DNA from 2 places in the Paenibacillus sp. YIM B09110 genome. Region 1 is predicted to be linked to the other one. Evidence: riboswitches for the same ligand, from Rfam matches in the RefSeq annotation. Region 1 holds a riboswitch; the other holds the start of a gene.
The links. Region 1 has a riboswitch for cyclic di-AMP ahead of V8F51_RS24395 (ubiquitin-like domain-containing protein). Riboswitches for the same ligand answer to the same signal wherever they lie in the genome.
Positions count from the first base shown of each region.

Region 2: it holds a riboswitch for cyclic di-AMP, as region 1 does, so the genes downstream of both, V8F51_RS20475 (C40 family peptidase) here and V8F51_RS24395 (ubiquitin-like domain-containing protein) in region 1, are expected to answer to the same signal.

Region 1 covers NZ_JBANSP010000022.1:10,495-18,142, reverse strand. Annotated here, with positions in the region: gene purR (pur operon repressor) at 1-436, opposite strand, end outside; gene ispE (4-(cytidine 5'-diphospho)-2-C-methyl-D-erythritol kinase) at 519-1,373, opposite strand; gene V8F51_RS24420 (small, acid-soluble spore protein, alpha/beta type) at 1,505-1,690, opposite strand; gene veg (biofilm formation stimulator Veg) at 1,881-2,162, opposite strand; gene yabG (sporulation peptidase YabG) at 2,383-3,267, opposite strand; gene rsmA (16S rRNA (adenine(1518)-N(6)/adenine(1519)-N(6))-dimethyltransferase RsmA) at 3,358-4,272, opposite strand; gene rnmV (ribonuclease M5) at 4,277-4,825, opposite strand; gene V8F51_RS24395 (ubiquitin-like domain-containing protein) at 5,090-6,238, opposite strand; cyclic di-AMP (ydaO/yuaA leader) riboswitch at 6,493-6,678, opposite strand; gene V8F51_RS24390 (TatD family hydrolase) at 6,863-7,636, opposite strand; gene V8F51_RS24385 (HD domain-containing protein) at 7,644-7,648, opposite strand, start outside.
Region 2 covers NZ_JBANSP010000015.1:46,151-53,798, reverse strand. Annotated here, with positions in the region: gene V8F51_RS20490 (EAL domain-containing protein) at 1-475, shown strand, start outside; gene V8F51_RS20485 (GNAT family N-acetyltransferase) at 491-964, opposite strand; gene V8F51_RS20480 (MFS transporter) at 1,112-2,338, shown strand; gene V8F51_RS20475 (C40 family peptidase) at 2,418-2,894, opposite strand; cyclic di-AMP (ydaO/yuaA leader) riboswitch at 2,898-3,091, opposite strand; gene V8F51_RS20470 (hypothetical protein) at 3,444-4,271, opposite strand; gene V8F51_RS20465 (M1 family metallopeptidase) at 4,299-6,317, opposite strand; gene V8F51_RS20460 (YwhD family protein) at 6,425-6,946, shown strand; gene V8F51_RS20455 (RNA polymerase sigma factor) at 7,095-7,648, shown strand, end outside.

The DNA.
Region 1 (7,648 bases):
CGAGAGGTATCCCCTTCGTCTCGACTGTCATAATGACATCGATTCTGCGGTCGGCGAACGCTGTTGCGAACATTCTGCCAACGTCAGCCAGCATCTCCGGTTGTCCGAGCATATCCGTCATATACAAATAGCCGCCGGGCAATACCCTCTCGGGTTGTTCCAACTGACGGCAAATACCATTCATAATCGATAAAGCGGTCTCTTCCTTCATCTTGGGCGTATACTTCACGCCGCCTGCAGCCCCGGCATGCGTATGCAGCTCGCCGAAACCTTCCTCTTCGAACACTTCTTTAATAATGGCTAAGTCTTCACTTATCGATGACTTCGCCGACTGATAACGATCAGCGAAAGCTGTCAACGAAATTAACGTGTGGGGACGACTTAGCAGGTATTGGGTCATTTCTACCAATCTTGCGCTACGTTTCAATTTCTTCAAACACATCTCCCCCCACTAAATCCGAATAATATAATGTCAATATAACATTTTTATACGGATTTAATCAAGAAGAACGTCAACCCTATGTAAGCATTCTTACCACATAGACTTCTTTGCAAAATCCGCGCAAGCCGTTATAGATACGAGGAAGCTTAGCTTCCTTCGATACGAGTCCGAATACGGTCGGTCCGCTTCCCGACATCAGCACGCCGTCCGCACCAAGACGAATCATGCTTTCTTTAATTTGTTGTACTTCCGGATGAACCTCCAGCGTCACGTCCTCCAGAACGTTGCCAAGCCCTTCACAGATGTCATTAAATGAGCCTCTAGCAAGCGCATCTCTCATATTCGGAATCGAGGGATGGACCTTCAGCTCATTCGCTCTCAGCCTGCCGTATACATCAGCCGTCGATACGTTAATCGGAGGCTTCGCCAGTACGACCCAGCATTGCGGCGGGTTGTCGATATGCTCGAGCAGTTCGCCTCGACCGCGGGCTATGGCCGTTCCGCCTGTTACGCAGTAAGGCACGTCCGAGCCAAGCTCTGCACCCAGCTCGCGCAGCTCCTGCTCGGAGATCCCGAGCTTCCATAGCCTGTTCAGCCCGCGCAGTGCAGCGGCTGCGTCACTGCTGCCGCCGGCGAGCCCTGCAGCAACCGGTATTTTCTTATCTAGATGAATATAGACGCCCTTACGCACGTCATAACGGTCTTTAATCAGTCTTGCCGCTTGGAAGGCAAGGTTCTTCTCATCTAGCGGTATATAGCCAACCTGGCTTGATATGATGATCGTATCGCGCGGGAGCTCTTCCATCTCCAAACGGTCCGCAAGGTCGACCATCGTCATAATCATCTCGACCTCGTGGAAGCCGTCCTCGCGCTTGCGAAGCACGTCGAGCACTAAGTTTATTTTAGCAGAAGCCTTCTCATATATTTTCATAAAGGTGCGTTCTCCGTTCGTTCGTAAGCTTATCCCTCATTATAGCAAACGAACGCAATAAAAGCTAAGCTCTCTAAGCTAGCCATAGACTGGCCGCAGGAGGCTTAGCTTTAACCGGGGCGTGAAGCGTATTACGGCCGATTGGACTTGGCAGCAGCCTGCTCCGCAAGCTGAATGGCCCGCTTGACCATATTACCCGCATCTTTGGCCTTGATACCTCCCCAGCCTTCCTGCTGTACCGTATCGTAGAAGCCCAAATCCTTCGCCAGCTCATATTTCAGTTCCTCCGACATGACGCTGCGTCTTCTGCGGCTCATTCGCTACCCCTCCAAGTTGTGAATATGATGAACTCCAATAACGTCCCGCGTTACGACAGTAGTATGCTTCAAACGGCTGAAGCTCATTCGGCATACAGAGCGCCTGTCCATCGTCCATAAAACAGTAGGCAAAAAAAAGACGCAGATGTGATCTGCGTCAACTAGCCGATTACGGCGTAGATATATCAATCTATTGTTGAAGATAAGCGATTCGGACTTGACCTAGGCCTTCATCATTGCACACGGTCACTTCAACCGATTCGGTCAGAATATCCGCATAACTGTATGAGACACGCTTGAACGCGTGCTGTTCTTCATCCAGCTTGACAATGAAAACAGAAGGGTAGATTTCTTCTAACGTTCCGGTTCGTTCGATGGTCTTTCGTCGGCCACCGTTAGCTCGAAGACGGATTTTGGAACCAACATGAGCTTCCAAACTGCGTTTTATATCCAATAGCGCATTTTTTGCCATTGTCCACTACCACCTCTTTCCTTGTCCATTATAACCAAAAAAAGAGGGTTTGTCAAACAAAGCAAAATATTATATCAGCCTCATTATTTACTTGTCAACGGTGTTTTCACCCATTTTTTAAAAATCCATGCATAAATTATTTGGTTTTATCCATATTAAGAAGTTGTCGTAAACGCTGCGCATCAGAAATATGCCTCAAAAATCGCCGTGAAGAAAAAAATTATGGGTTCAATGTCGCTCCGACAGAAGTAATCTTGGGCTTCGGCAAGCCAACGCGAAAACGCCCTAATGTCTCAATGCCGCCTACGCCGTCTATGCCGCTAATCGTGCCGTGTATGACATCGGACAGATTAACCGTGTCGCGTATCGATGTATAGCTCGCCTTGATCGCGATATAGACCGGATCGAGCGCATGAATCAATATGCGGCCGGGAGAGCTTGCGAAGTTCGAGCCTGCCTGCAGCAGCGCCTCGAAGTGCGATTGGCATGCCCCGGCAATAACAACAAGGCCGTCGCGGTTCTTCTCGTATTCCCGCGCGACGCGAACGGCATTTACGAAATTTTGCGAGTTTTTGTAGCTGCCTAGACTATATAGGTCCTCTTGCATCCGATTTTTAAGCACGCCGTCATGGCCGGTTATAACGACGATGTCCGGCTTCACTTGGGGAAGCAGTCGGTACAGCACGTCAGCCATCTGAGATTCATGGACGTGCAGACCATGTGAGGGCACATGCATCGTGTTATAAAGCTGCATGCTCTTCTTCAAGTAGTTGTTGTCCCCATCCAGGTGCAGCACCTTTCCGGGCACTTCGAAGAAGGGCTGGCTCTCCTGCGTTGCAAGCCGGATATTATCGACGGTCTCGACCGCCTGGCGTTCTCTCTGATTGTGCATGCGCTGCAGCGAATCATTAACTTTGATACGAACTTGCTGAACCGCTCTTGTCGACTCCGGATCGCGAACGACCGACAGATCGGGAATAGGCGCATCCGCAAGCAATCGGTAGTCCGTGCCTTTCAGGACGGCATGATGTGTTCGAACAGCTTCAACTCGGAACAGCACGTCACCGCCATACGATTTGCGGACGACCAGGTCCCCTTGCTTCATGGGTAAATCACCTCTTCGTCTATCCTATGGGCAGACAGGGCGAATGGTGAGTATTATTATGCGCTGAGGCCGACAGATCAGGAGAGAGGCTTAGCCTCTCCAGCCCGCTTCCAGCATCGCGCGGCTAACGCTTGCGAATTCCTCCAAGGACAGCGTCTCTCCGCGGCGCGTTGGGTCAATTCCAATACCTGTGAGCAGCGCCGTCAGCGCCTCACGCTTGTCCTTGCCAACGAAAGCGGTCAAGTTGTTGAACAGCGTCTTGCGGCGCTGTGCGAAGCTGGCTTGAACGACGCGGAAGAAATGATCCTCATCCGGCACGTCAACAGCCGGCTTCTCGCGCAACGACAGCTTGATGACCGCCGAATCGACGTTCGGCTGCGGAATGAATACCGTATGCGGCACAATGCATACGACCTTCGGCACGCAGTAATATTGCACGGCTACGCTGAGGCTGCCATATTCCTTGCCGCCAGGCTTGGCAGCCATCCGATCGGCGACCTCCTTCTGAATCATAACGACGATATGCTCCAGCGGCAGGCGCTCCTCGAGCAGCTTCATTAAAATCGGCGTTGTCACGTAATAAGGCAGGTTAGCAACGACGCTAACGCCGCTTACATCGCTAAAGCGATCCTGAAATACTTGCTTTAGATCCAGCTTCAGCACATCGCCGTGAATAACCTCCGTATTCGTCTCTTCTGACAATACGTCACGCAGAATCGGAATAAGACGGTTGTCGATCTCGACTGCCGTTACAGTACCCGCAGAAGCGGCTAGCCTTTGCGTGAGCGCACCGATACCCGGGCCAATCTCTAGCGCGCCCTTCGTCTTGTCGAGCTCTGCTGCCTCGACAATCTTATTTAATATATTTTGATCGATCAGGAAGTTCTGACCTAAGCTCTTCTTGAACGAGAAGCCGTACTTCGCAATAATTTCCTTCGTCCGCTTCGGTGTTGCCACTTCAATAGCCGCTCTGCCTGACGCCGCGGTATTTTCTTGTCCGTTCATATCGCTATCCCTCCAGTTGCTGTTCCATCTCGCGCATAGCTTCGTCGAACTCTGTCTTCGAGATGCGGAAGCTTGTACAACGCTTATAAAATTGCTTGCCGTTCGCATAGCCAATGCCAAGCAGCTTGCCTACCAGCAATCTGCGATTCGCCGCATCGGGATGCACGATCAATCCCGCTTCCATTAAGTGCTCCCAGGTCACCTCGCCAGCCGTATCCGTCGTCTCCGTTCGAAGCTCGGAGAGCGCCTGACGAATAGCTTCGGGGCTTGCGTTCTCAATGCCGATATCGCCCTTGTACAGCGCCTTCTCCTGCGGCAGGAACGCATGTTTGCAGCCCGGCGCATGCCTAGCCACAATCTTACGGATGCGTTCCCCCGCATGATCGGGATCCGTAAATATAATTACGCCGCGGCGTTCATTCGCCAGCGCTATACGGCGCAGCACATCATCGCCGATCGCCGAGCCGTTCGTCTCGATCGTATCGGCTTCTACAGCGCGCTTCACCGCAACAGTATCATCCTTGCCCTCTACGACAATGATCTCCTTAATCACTAAGATCATTCCCTTCCTCATTTACTCAAGCGTAAACGGCTATCGCCATCCTAAGCGGCAATAAGCAAACGTTTCGCGGTTAAATATAGGCCTAGTATAAGTGTGAATTTTATACTTTCCTATATTTTAAATAGCTGCAACAATTGCTGCCTGAATTGCGTCAATAAAACTACAAAAAGAAGAGGCTAAGCCTCTTCTTATGATGGCATATTTAATTGTACATTACGATAAGATGATGATAAACAGTTAGCTGCCGATAAAGCACTAAGTGGATGACGGTTTGTTCGGTCCAATAACGTACACGGTGTAACCCTTCTTGCGTCCGAACTTCTCCGCAGTCTTCTGACTGCCGAAATACACGTCGATCTTATTGCCCTTTATTGCGCTTCCCGTATCCTCTGCCCGGCGGAATCCGATGCCTTCGATGAAGACCCACCAGCCGATCGGGATTACCTTCGGATCAACCGCGATCGTTCTTCCTTCCGTCACTTTCGTTCCGGACGCCGTAATGCCGTATTGCGGGTGACTCTCGTCCTTGCCCGTCGATTCCACGCCTGCAGAATACGCAGTTAACGTGACGTTCTTCAAGATGCTCTTCGCCTTAAGCGTTACACCGTTCTTCGTCAACGTCTCCACAGTAGGACTACTGTTAGAGAGCACGGTTACCTTCGGTTCAGGCTTCTTCGTACCGACTGCCACGACTTGATCGACTGCAGCGGTCTCGATTACTTTGCTGACCATTTGCTTAGAAACAAGCACGCCATCCTCGTACTGCTTCTGAATATGCTCAACGATAAGACCTTGCTTCCCGGTCTGGATCAGCTTCTCCTTGCCGACCTCCAGCGTCGGATCTTCTTTCTTCACGATAGAGAATGGCATCGCCCGCTCGCTCTCCGATACTTTCGTATCGACGCGTACAACGGTTACCGACATATCCTCTTCGACAGATGAGTTAAGCGACGGTACTACTTTATCATGATTACGAACAGAAATATTTAATTGCTCGATCGCCGCTTGCACAGTTCCTTCTGTCGTGTACACCGTTGATGTCTTGCCATCCGCCGTTACATTGACCGCCACCGCATGATTAATTTCAACGCGATCGCCGTCTTTAATGGCTGCATTCAGAGGCACCGAAACCTCGTCATGCTCGCCAATCGTAATAGCTTGTTCATCCAGTAGGCGTTGCAGGACCCATTGCTTTGTTTCTACAACGGTTTCTTGTCCATTCACTACTACGGAGACGCTTTTGACAGCCGTTCCGTACAACAACACCAGTAACATGAAAGTCATAGCGATTGAGATAATAGCACTGAGTAGTATCAAACGCAAATTTTCATGCTTCCATCGCATTGCGAAAGACATGCTGGATGATCGTTTCCCATGGGTGTCCTTTACCTGGATTGTGCCCATTTCATCGGTCCTCCTTCATAGCCCCGCCGCCAAGTGTTACGCATGATTACAACTGACGCGACTATAGTATATTGGCGTGCGAGCACGCAATCCAGTAATTCTACTTCTTTTCTCGATCCTCTCACCTCCATGACTAACCCTATGACGACGATTTCCCGATTATTCGAAAATAAAAAGAAGCCGTCGACAGAGGATCTGTATCGTGGCTTCTCGGGTGTCTACACGAGATATCATAAAAATGGGTGCACGAGGTTGATCGCTCTCTATGAACGCTTACGAGGTTAGCTGTCGGATTCGGGCAAGAGAGCTGCCCTATTCGAAATCGCAATGCTCATGGCAATGGCTTCGAAATTCACCCCTGAAAAGATCAAAGCGCGGTCCTTCAAATACCCGCACTTGGGTCCCCCGTTCTCCTTCCGGAGATTAAGCGCAAACTGGAAATCCAATACAAAAAGTAATAACTCTGAAATGAATCATACCTTCACGGACGGTCTGTTGTAAAGAAGCGATAAAAGACGATTTAAGCGAAAAAGCTGGTTAAAGTCGGAAAAGTTTATAGATTTCTTGAACAAAATCCAGTTTTATCGCCCAAAAGGTCATTGGATCTCTCGTTTCCTACCGTTTTTAAACAATACCAAAACATTTTTTACCGTTTTCGGTCGTGATTTTGGCTATTTCTTCCACGGATTTGCCCAATAGCTCGGCTGCCGACTGGGCGACAAGAGAGACGTAAGCGGACTCATTTCTCTTCCCTCGGAACGGGTGAGGGGTCAAATAAGGGGCGTCCGTTTCGATCAATAATCGGTCCATTGGAACTTGCTTCAGCACCTCTTTTGGCACACGTGCATTTTGGAATGTAACCGGTCCCCCGAACGAGATATAGAAGTTCATATCGAGGCAGGCTTTGGCCGTCTCCCAACTGCCGGAATAGCAGTGCATGACGCCTCCAACCTCTGCAGCATTCTCCTCGCGCAAGATCGTAATGATATCCTCATGCGCATCCCGATTGTGGATGACGATCGGCTTCTTCACCTTTCGAGCCAGTCTAATCTGCTCCCGGAATACACGATGCTGCACATCCTTAGGAGAAGTGTCCCAATGGTAATCAAGGCCTATCTCGCCGATTGCGACAACTTTCGGATGATCGCATAGCCGTTCGATCCATTCCAAGTCGTCTGGCGTCATATCGATGCTGTCGACAGGGTGCCAGCCAACTGCTGCGTAGATAAAGTCATAAGCTTCCGCAAGTGCAATCGTTGTAGGGATCGTCTCCCTGTTAAAACCGATATTGAGCAGCAGATCAACGCCCGCTTCTCTCGCTCGCTCAATTACCTCTGTACGGTCCTCGTCGAACTTATGTGAGTCTAGATGGGTATGCGTATCAAATAAGTATGTCATGTTGATGTTATA
Region 2 (7,648 bases), on a different contig from region 1:
AATTATTGTCGAGGAGCTGGAGCGGCATCTGCTGCATCACGTCATCTCGGAGCGCGATTGGCAAGTCAAGGCCGAGCAGCTTGCGAAGCAGCTCGCGCATATCGTGGATACCTCCGATGGCATTACGGAAAGTAATGACGATTGGGCTCTGCGGCTTCTTCCGGAGCTGGATACGAGCTATATCCGCGTGTACTTGTGCAATCAGGACGGGATCCAGCTATCTGCGAACTATTTTCGCGAGTCTGACGGCTCATGGCGGAGCGAGGACCAATTCCGAGGCGCGAACTGGTGCTGGCGGCCGTACTTCGTTCCGAACATCGTACAGATGAACGAGGATCGAAGATCGATTGTATCGAGAGCTTATACGGATCTTGATACCCATGCATGGATTCGGACGATATCGGTGCTTGTTGGACCTGGACTTATTTTATTCGCAGATGTAATAGATATAGAGCATGGCACGCAAGCGATATAATTGCATTCAGAGCTGTTAGCTCTGGATGGGCTCGAACACCATGCAATGGCATTCAGCGTAACCGTTCTGAGAAGAACGGGCATACGTATCGGTAATACGGAAGCCTGCCTGTTCGTAGGCACGTACAGCGCGCTTATTCCAAGCGAGCACCTCCAAGTCGATCTCATGTTGAGGCATTCTTCTTCGCGCTTCCAGCGCAATTAGCTTAGCGAAGGAAGGACCAAGCCCTCGGCTGCACAGATCAGGGCGGAGTCCGAGTCCGAGCCTGGTTACGCCGGTCATGGGGAACAACTGGGCGAAGCCGATCAGTCTCGAATTATCATCAACGATTGCTATATATTGCTGCGCACGCAGGACGGGATCGCCGAATTCGATTTCGTCCTTTTGCATTTGCTCCCAAGTTGGCCAGTGATAGACATCGTAGGGAGGCTCGTAAATCCAATTGCATATTTCGACAGCGTGCTGTATTTCCAGCGGACATATGGTCATTTGAATTGGATAGCGTTTATAATGAGAAGAATGGTTTAAATTATTCAATTTCTTATAACCCCCGGTTGGAGCAAATGAGTTGGATACGTATGACTAAGTATATCAGATAGGCGCCAGAAGGCGCGCGGACATAAGGAGAACTACGGCATGAAGAAGTTAATATGGATCGGCTGTCTGTCTTACTTGGTAATCGGTATTGCGCATGTGGTAGGCGGATCGATACTGGAGCAGCTGATTGATCATTATGGGCTCACTTACAAAGACGGCGGACAATGGATTATGAATCAATTTCTCGGCTTCCTGGTCGGTGTCATACTGGCTCCCTCCATTACGGCGAGAATAGGCAAGCGGGGCGCGGTGCTTATTGCGCTTGGCGCGCTTACTTTAAGCGAGGCCGCTTACAGCCTGCTTCTTCCTTGGGGCTGGATGCTGGCCGTTGCTCCTCTCGCGGGGATCGGCTTCGGCATGACGGAAGCGGTCGTCGGCGCGATGATCATCGACCTTGCCAAGGGCAAGGCTTCGGCGATGAGCAGGCTGGAAACGTTCTTTGGCGTCGGCGCACTTATTATACCGGTTGCAGCCGCTTATTTGATCGCTCAGAACGTATGGCAGTTATCATTCCCGATACTTGCGGCGCTGTCGGGCGTTACATTTGTATTGTGGCTAACGATGTCCTTCGGCAAGCTGGACGAGCAGATCGGCTTCCAACCGCCGAAAGCAGCGGTGAGCAACAGCCTAGAGCAGGGGGCTGCAGGTGCAAGAACCGGATTGTTCGGTTATCCGCGCACCGCGCTTCCGTTCTTGCTGCTGTCGGCAGCGTTCTTCATGATCTACGTAGGCATGGAGATGAGCTTCTCCAATTACTTGCCGTCCTTGCTCATTGAGCGCTCGCAGGTAGATGAGTCAAGTGCTGCGGCAGCGCTCAGCCTGTTCTGGGCAACGATGGTGTTCGGACGTATATTTGCAGGCACGCTGGCGGAGAAAATGGGGTATGCGAAGTATTTGTTTATCGCTACTGGCGGAGCAACGATCGTGTTCGCGTTAATGGCGCTCATGGGCCAGCTCAGCTGGATGCTCTTCTTCGTCGCTTTAAGCGGGCTGTTCTTCTCGGGCATATTCGGCATTGCGCTTGTCTATGCGAACGCGCTAATCCCAGGTATGACAGAGCGGACGACGAGTTTGCTCGTGGCATGCGGCGGGCTTGGCGGGGCAATCTTCCCTCGCGTTACCGGCTGGTTCATGGATCGGTATGACGGAGGGGTTACGCTCTGGTACGTCAGCATACTAGTTCTGATCATGCTGTTCGTACTGGGCGCAATGCTTGTGCTGGGTAGAGGGCAATCACAGCGGCGCGATGCTGCGGGTAATAGATAGAAAGTACAAAAATAACAAAGCCGCAGACTGTTGTCACGAGTGGACGAACAGCCTGCGGCTTTGTTGTTAAAGGGTGAAACTATTTTTCGTCGGCGTAAGTTGTAAATGCTTCCTCGCTAAGAATGCGACGTGCTGTCACATAACGAGGTTTGTAGTAAGAGGAATCGATTTTGTCGACTACAACGCCGCGGCTAACCGAAGCGTGTACAATCTTGCCGTCCCCTATGTAGATGCCGACGTGGGAGATTGCGCCGTTGTTGCCGCCGCTTGTGTCGAAGAACACAAGATCCCCGGCAATCAGGTCAGCTTTAGCGACCTTCGTGCCAACTGTTGCTTGATCGGAGGAAACGCGAGGAAGTTCGATGCCCATCTTAGCGAACACATAGCTCGTGAAGCCGGAGCAATCGAAGCCTTTCGCGGTAGTTCCACCGCTTTTGTACGGAGTACCAATAACATCATTGATAAATCCGTTCATTTTGGAGTCTGCGAAAACACTTCCCGCTTGAAAAGCGAGCAAGAGCGCAAGCCCCAAAAGCATTACGGTAACCTTTTTCAATTGTGAAACTCCTTCCGGTGCCGACGAGGTTAGCTGTGGGGTTCGGTTGAAGGTTCCCTATGATTCCTCAGGCGCTACGAACAAGTCGATGATGTCCTCTTCTACAGAGGCGGTATGACTTATAGCCGTGGCGTCGGAATCAATTCACCCAGAGTGGTTCCCCCGTTTTCCGCTAGGAAATTAGGCAGTTTGTTTTTGCTCTTGACAATTATTCTATTTTTTTTATTGATCTCCTGCCTTTCTAACAAAATTCTAATAATTCTCATGTAATCTTTTGACAAACTGCTTCGTATAATCATTTTTCATGTAATAATAAAGCCGCAACTAGGACCGAGGGACTAAATAATCGATACTCGATTTCATTAATTATGTGGATATTATGTAAAGTATGACCTGAAGGTACTAATGGTGAGAGGATTCTCATCTTTCTAGCAAAAAAGGCTGTCGCCGTCATTAGTAGGATGATAACGTAAAAACCCCCGAATTCGCCATAATAGGACAGGCGTTGATTCGGGGGTTTTTGAGCTAAAGCAGGCTAAAGTGATGAAGCTACTTGGATTGCAGGCATTCGTACTGGGCTGCGATGGTCCATACTCGGACGAGCGTTCGCACCAAGTTGTAGCCTTGATGAAGAATAAGCGCGAATAGTCCGGCCCATAGCAGCGATACACCGGTGATGAGAAGTCCTAATCCGGCTCCGATGGCCCACATAACTAGCGAGATGGCAGCGAAGGAGATGATATGCCTCATCGCGCGCCCGAGCGAGTGGAGGATACCTTCTTTTGAGGCAGCGCCAAGCTGCATGGCCAGGAAGAGCAGATGCAGCAGCAAGCCCCAGAACAGCCATAGTCCAGCGCCAGGAAGGACGGATTGCAGCAGGTCGACGTTCGAGCCGCCTTGCAGGTATGCGTCGAGCGCATGAGGCAGCACCCAGAAACCGGGAGCAAGTGCTAACACGGCCTCCGCCCAGTGAAGCAGCATGACCGGTTTCCAAGCTTTGCGAATTCCTTCTACGAATTTAGTGCCGCCGCCGGCAGCGCCTTCGCCTCGGGTACTAGAATGGTGCAGCGAATAGAACAGTCCGGCATTGAACAGTGGAGTCAGCAGCATGCGGATGGCGAACAAGCCGCCCAGCATCCATACATAAGGCGTAAGGATGTCGGTCTTCAGCAGTTGGAACTGCGCCTCGGTCAGGAAGAGATGAACGGCTGTATCAGACGGGTATGCAGCTGGAAACCGGCGCAGCAAGGGCGAGACGACCGAATCGATAAATCGATAGAGGAAGAAGCCCCATAGCAACTGATACAGAAATAACAGAATGATGAGGTGGAAGTGCTTGATCGCAAGCTGCCAACCTTGCTTCATATACATTTTCATATTCGATCGCTCCTTGCGCGCTTATACTTACCAGCTCAGCGTACCTAACAGTCCCTCGATCAGCTTCGATACGCTGATGCCCCACCGGATGCGCGTCTTGTCCGAAAGATCGGCCTGCATATAGTTGTTGATGAGCTTATTGTCGAGTACGTTCGAATGCTCGGAATCAATCATCGCCCATTGCAGAGGAGCCGTATGCACTTGCGTAAGCTGGACGTGGGAGTCGTCGGCATCCCATAGCTTTGTCACCGTCGCGCCGTCCGTGAACTGCAGCGTGATCGGGATTTGACCGCTTACACCGCCGTTCCGCTTCACGAGCACGGTCGATTCGTAGAGCTGCTGGCCGTCCTGTTCGGTCGGCTTCACTTGAATCGATTCGACCGAGTAGTCGGACATTTGGTTCGCATACACGTACCCGCTGAAGTAGTCATGCCACTTCGTCTTCGTGACTTGCTCGACAACACGCTGGAAGTCGGCGGTCGAAGGATGCTTGAACTTGTATTTTTGAAAATAGGTCCGCATAATCTTCGCCATCGTCTTCTCGCCGACCTGATGCCGGATGCCGACAAGGACAAGCTTCGCTCGCAGATAGACGTTCTCCGCGTATTGATTATGGCTGCTATAAGCCCAAGACGGCTGCTTAAGCGGCGCAGGGTCCGTCATATAGCTCGCTTCAATCCTGAGGTTCGGCTCAAGTCCGTAGGCGGACTCCATGACCATATCCTCGGCATAGGAGGTGAAGCCCTCGTCCAACCAAGCTTCCTCGAATTCATTGGAGGCGACCATGCCGTACCAATATTGGTGGCCGATCTCATGAACGACGGTACGCTCGAGATCATAGCCGGGATTCGCCTTCTCGGCGGCGAACGCGGTGACGAGCGTCGGGTATTCCATGCCGCCCGCGCCATTGCCGCCCTTTGGCGGGACAACAATCGACAGCGTGCTGTAAGGATATTCGCCGTACCACTGCGCGTACTTGGAGAGCGCGGACTTGGCCGCATGCATGTAACGCTCCTGGAGATCGGCATGCAGCGGGTCGAGGTACAGCTTAATGCGAACGCCCGGCACGCCTTTATCCGAGAAAGCTTCCTCCGCGAAGACGAAGTCGGGCGATGCCGACCATGCGAAGTCGTGAACGTCTTCCGCGTAGAACTGATACGACTTTCTTCCGTTGCTGCCCTCAGCCGTCTTCGTTTGGAAGCCTGTAGCTGCTACGGTATAAGACTCAGGTACGTTAATCTTCACGCTGTAAATGCCGAAGTCGCTATAGAACTCCGAATTGCCGTGGTATTGATGAACGTTCCAGCCTTCGGCGGTACGTCCTCGCGTTCCCACCGTTTCGTACACTGCTACCTTCGGGAACCATTGGCCCGCCATGACGAAGTTGCCGGAGTAGCCCATACGGGCGAACACTTCGGGCAGCTTCACCTCGAAGCCCATGCGCAGCGTTACGGTCTTGCCTGGCGCAACGGGCTCCAGCAGACGGAGCTTGACCAGCGTAAGATCGTTGACGTTGCCGTCATCGGGCTGGACGTAATGGAGGCGAGGCAGCAGATTCTCCCCCTCAAGCGTCTGAAGCGACAGCAGGTTCATGAAGCCGAGGCTGTCCGCCGTAGCCTTGTCCTCGCGCAGCTTGCCGCCTGACTCGCTCATGAACGTTGTTTTCTTAGACAGGAAAGCGTTCGGGTACAGATGGAAGTAGAGCTCGGACACCGCTTTTTTGCCTGGATTGGTCCAGGTTACGATCTGATCGCCGTCCAAATGCCGAGCGTCCTCGCGCAAGCTGACGTTCATGTGGTACTCAACTACACGTTTGCTGAGCGATTGCGGCTGAGGCGCTGCACCCGTGTCGGGCTGCTGCGGAGTGGGCGGCTTGGCCGTTTTTTGGGCAGAAGCGGGCGGTGGCTGCTTGGCATTCGCCGCGGGAGCTAATGCATAGGTATACTGCGATTGCCAAGCATTCCCGAAGCCGTACTGCACAGACACGCCGAGCAGTACAATTCCGAGCATAACTAATAAGATTCGTTTGACGTTGCGTGGAGTCATTAAACGTTTCCCTCCCGTTGACAAGCATCTACAGCATGTATATGTTTGCTTTTCGAGGATTATTAGCTAAAATGTAATTATTGTACGGGGAAGGTGTGAATGCAGGGATGGATGATCAGAATCAGCAAGACCAGCCAGAGAAGAAAGAGAAGAAACAACTGTCGCTCAACGTTGTGAGCAACAAACAACATAAAGGTTTCGGAGCCGGATCCATCGATCTGAGCCAGGTATCCTGCATCATTATTGATAACGGAGAAGCCTATATCGATGTAGGCGCGATGCATGCGAAGAGCAAGATCGAGCGCGGCATTAAGTTTACGCCGAACCGGGAAGATACGCCGAACGGCCGCCAATGCTGGATCGTATGGGTAGCTGTGGATCGCAATGAAGAGGGCGCTTATTATGCAGGCGCTACGGCTTGCGAGATGTGGATCGATACGGAAGCGCGCCGCGGGTGGAAGATTCTCGCCGATCACGTCAATAAGCTGGATTATTCCTTGAAACGCCGGATCGTGCTTGGCGAGCTTGGCGAAGTGGAGAAGGCTGCCCTTCGCAAGCTGCTCGTGGAGCATAATGCGGAGTGGTGGAATCGTTCGACGGAAGAGCTCAAGCAAGCGCTTGAGGTGTAATTTCTAGTTGGTATAAGAACTATAATGGGGAGAACCTCACTGTTCGCAGAGATGAGCTTGACTGCGAATTGTGAGGTTTTCATCGTTATGTCTAAAAAAGTTTTTTCAAGATAGTGCAGGGTATAGGACAGTCTCTGTCGTCTATTGTATGGGGAAGGAGGAGAGCGACATTCAGGATACGGATTGGATCAAGGCGGTACAGAGCGGCGGGCCCGAGCATTATCGACCGTTCGTACAAGCTTATGGTTCGTATATATACAAAACCGTCTATGCCGTGCTGCATTCGCCGCATGATGCGGAGGATGTGACACAGGAAGTGCTCCTTCAAATCTATCGCTCCCTCCCGGAATGCCGATTAGACGGCTTGAAGACATGGATTACACGAATAGCAGTTAATCGCGCGATTGATTACAAGCGAAGCAGAGCAAGGAAACCCGAGGAGCTGTACGAGAGCGAGGCGAACCTGCGGACCGAGGAGCAGCTGCATGATGACAGCAATGTTCCTGCCGCGGAATCGATCGCGCTGGAACAAGAACATTTACGGCATATTCGTGAGCGGGTGGATGAACTGCCAGGAAATTATCGCGAGGTTGTCACCGCTTATTATATGGAAGACAAATCGTATGAGCAGATTGCAGTCGAAACCGGATTGGAGCGCAAGAGCGTCGAATCCAGGCTGTACCGAGCGCGAAGCTGGATGAA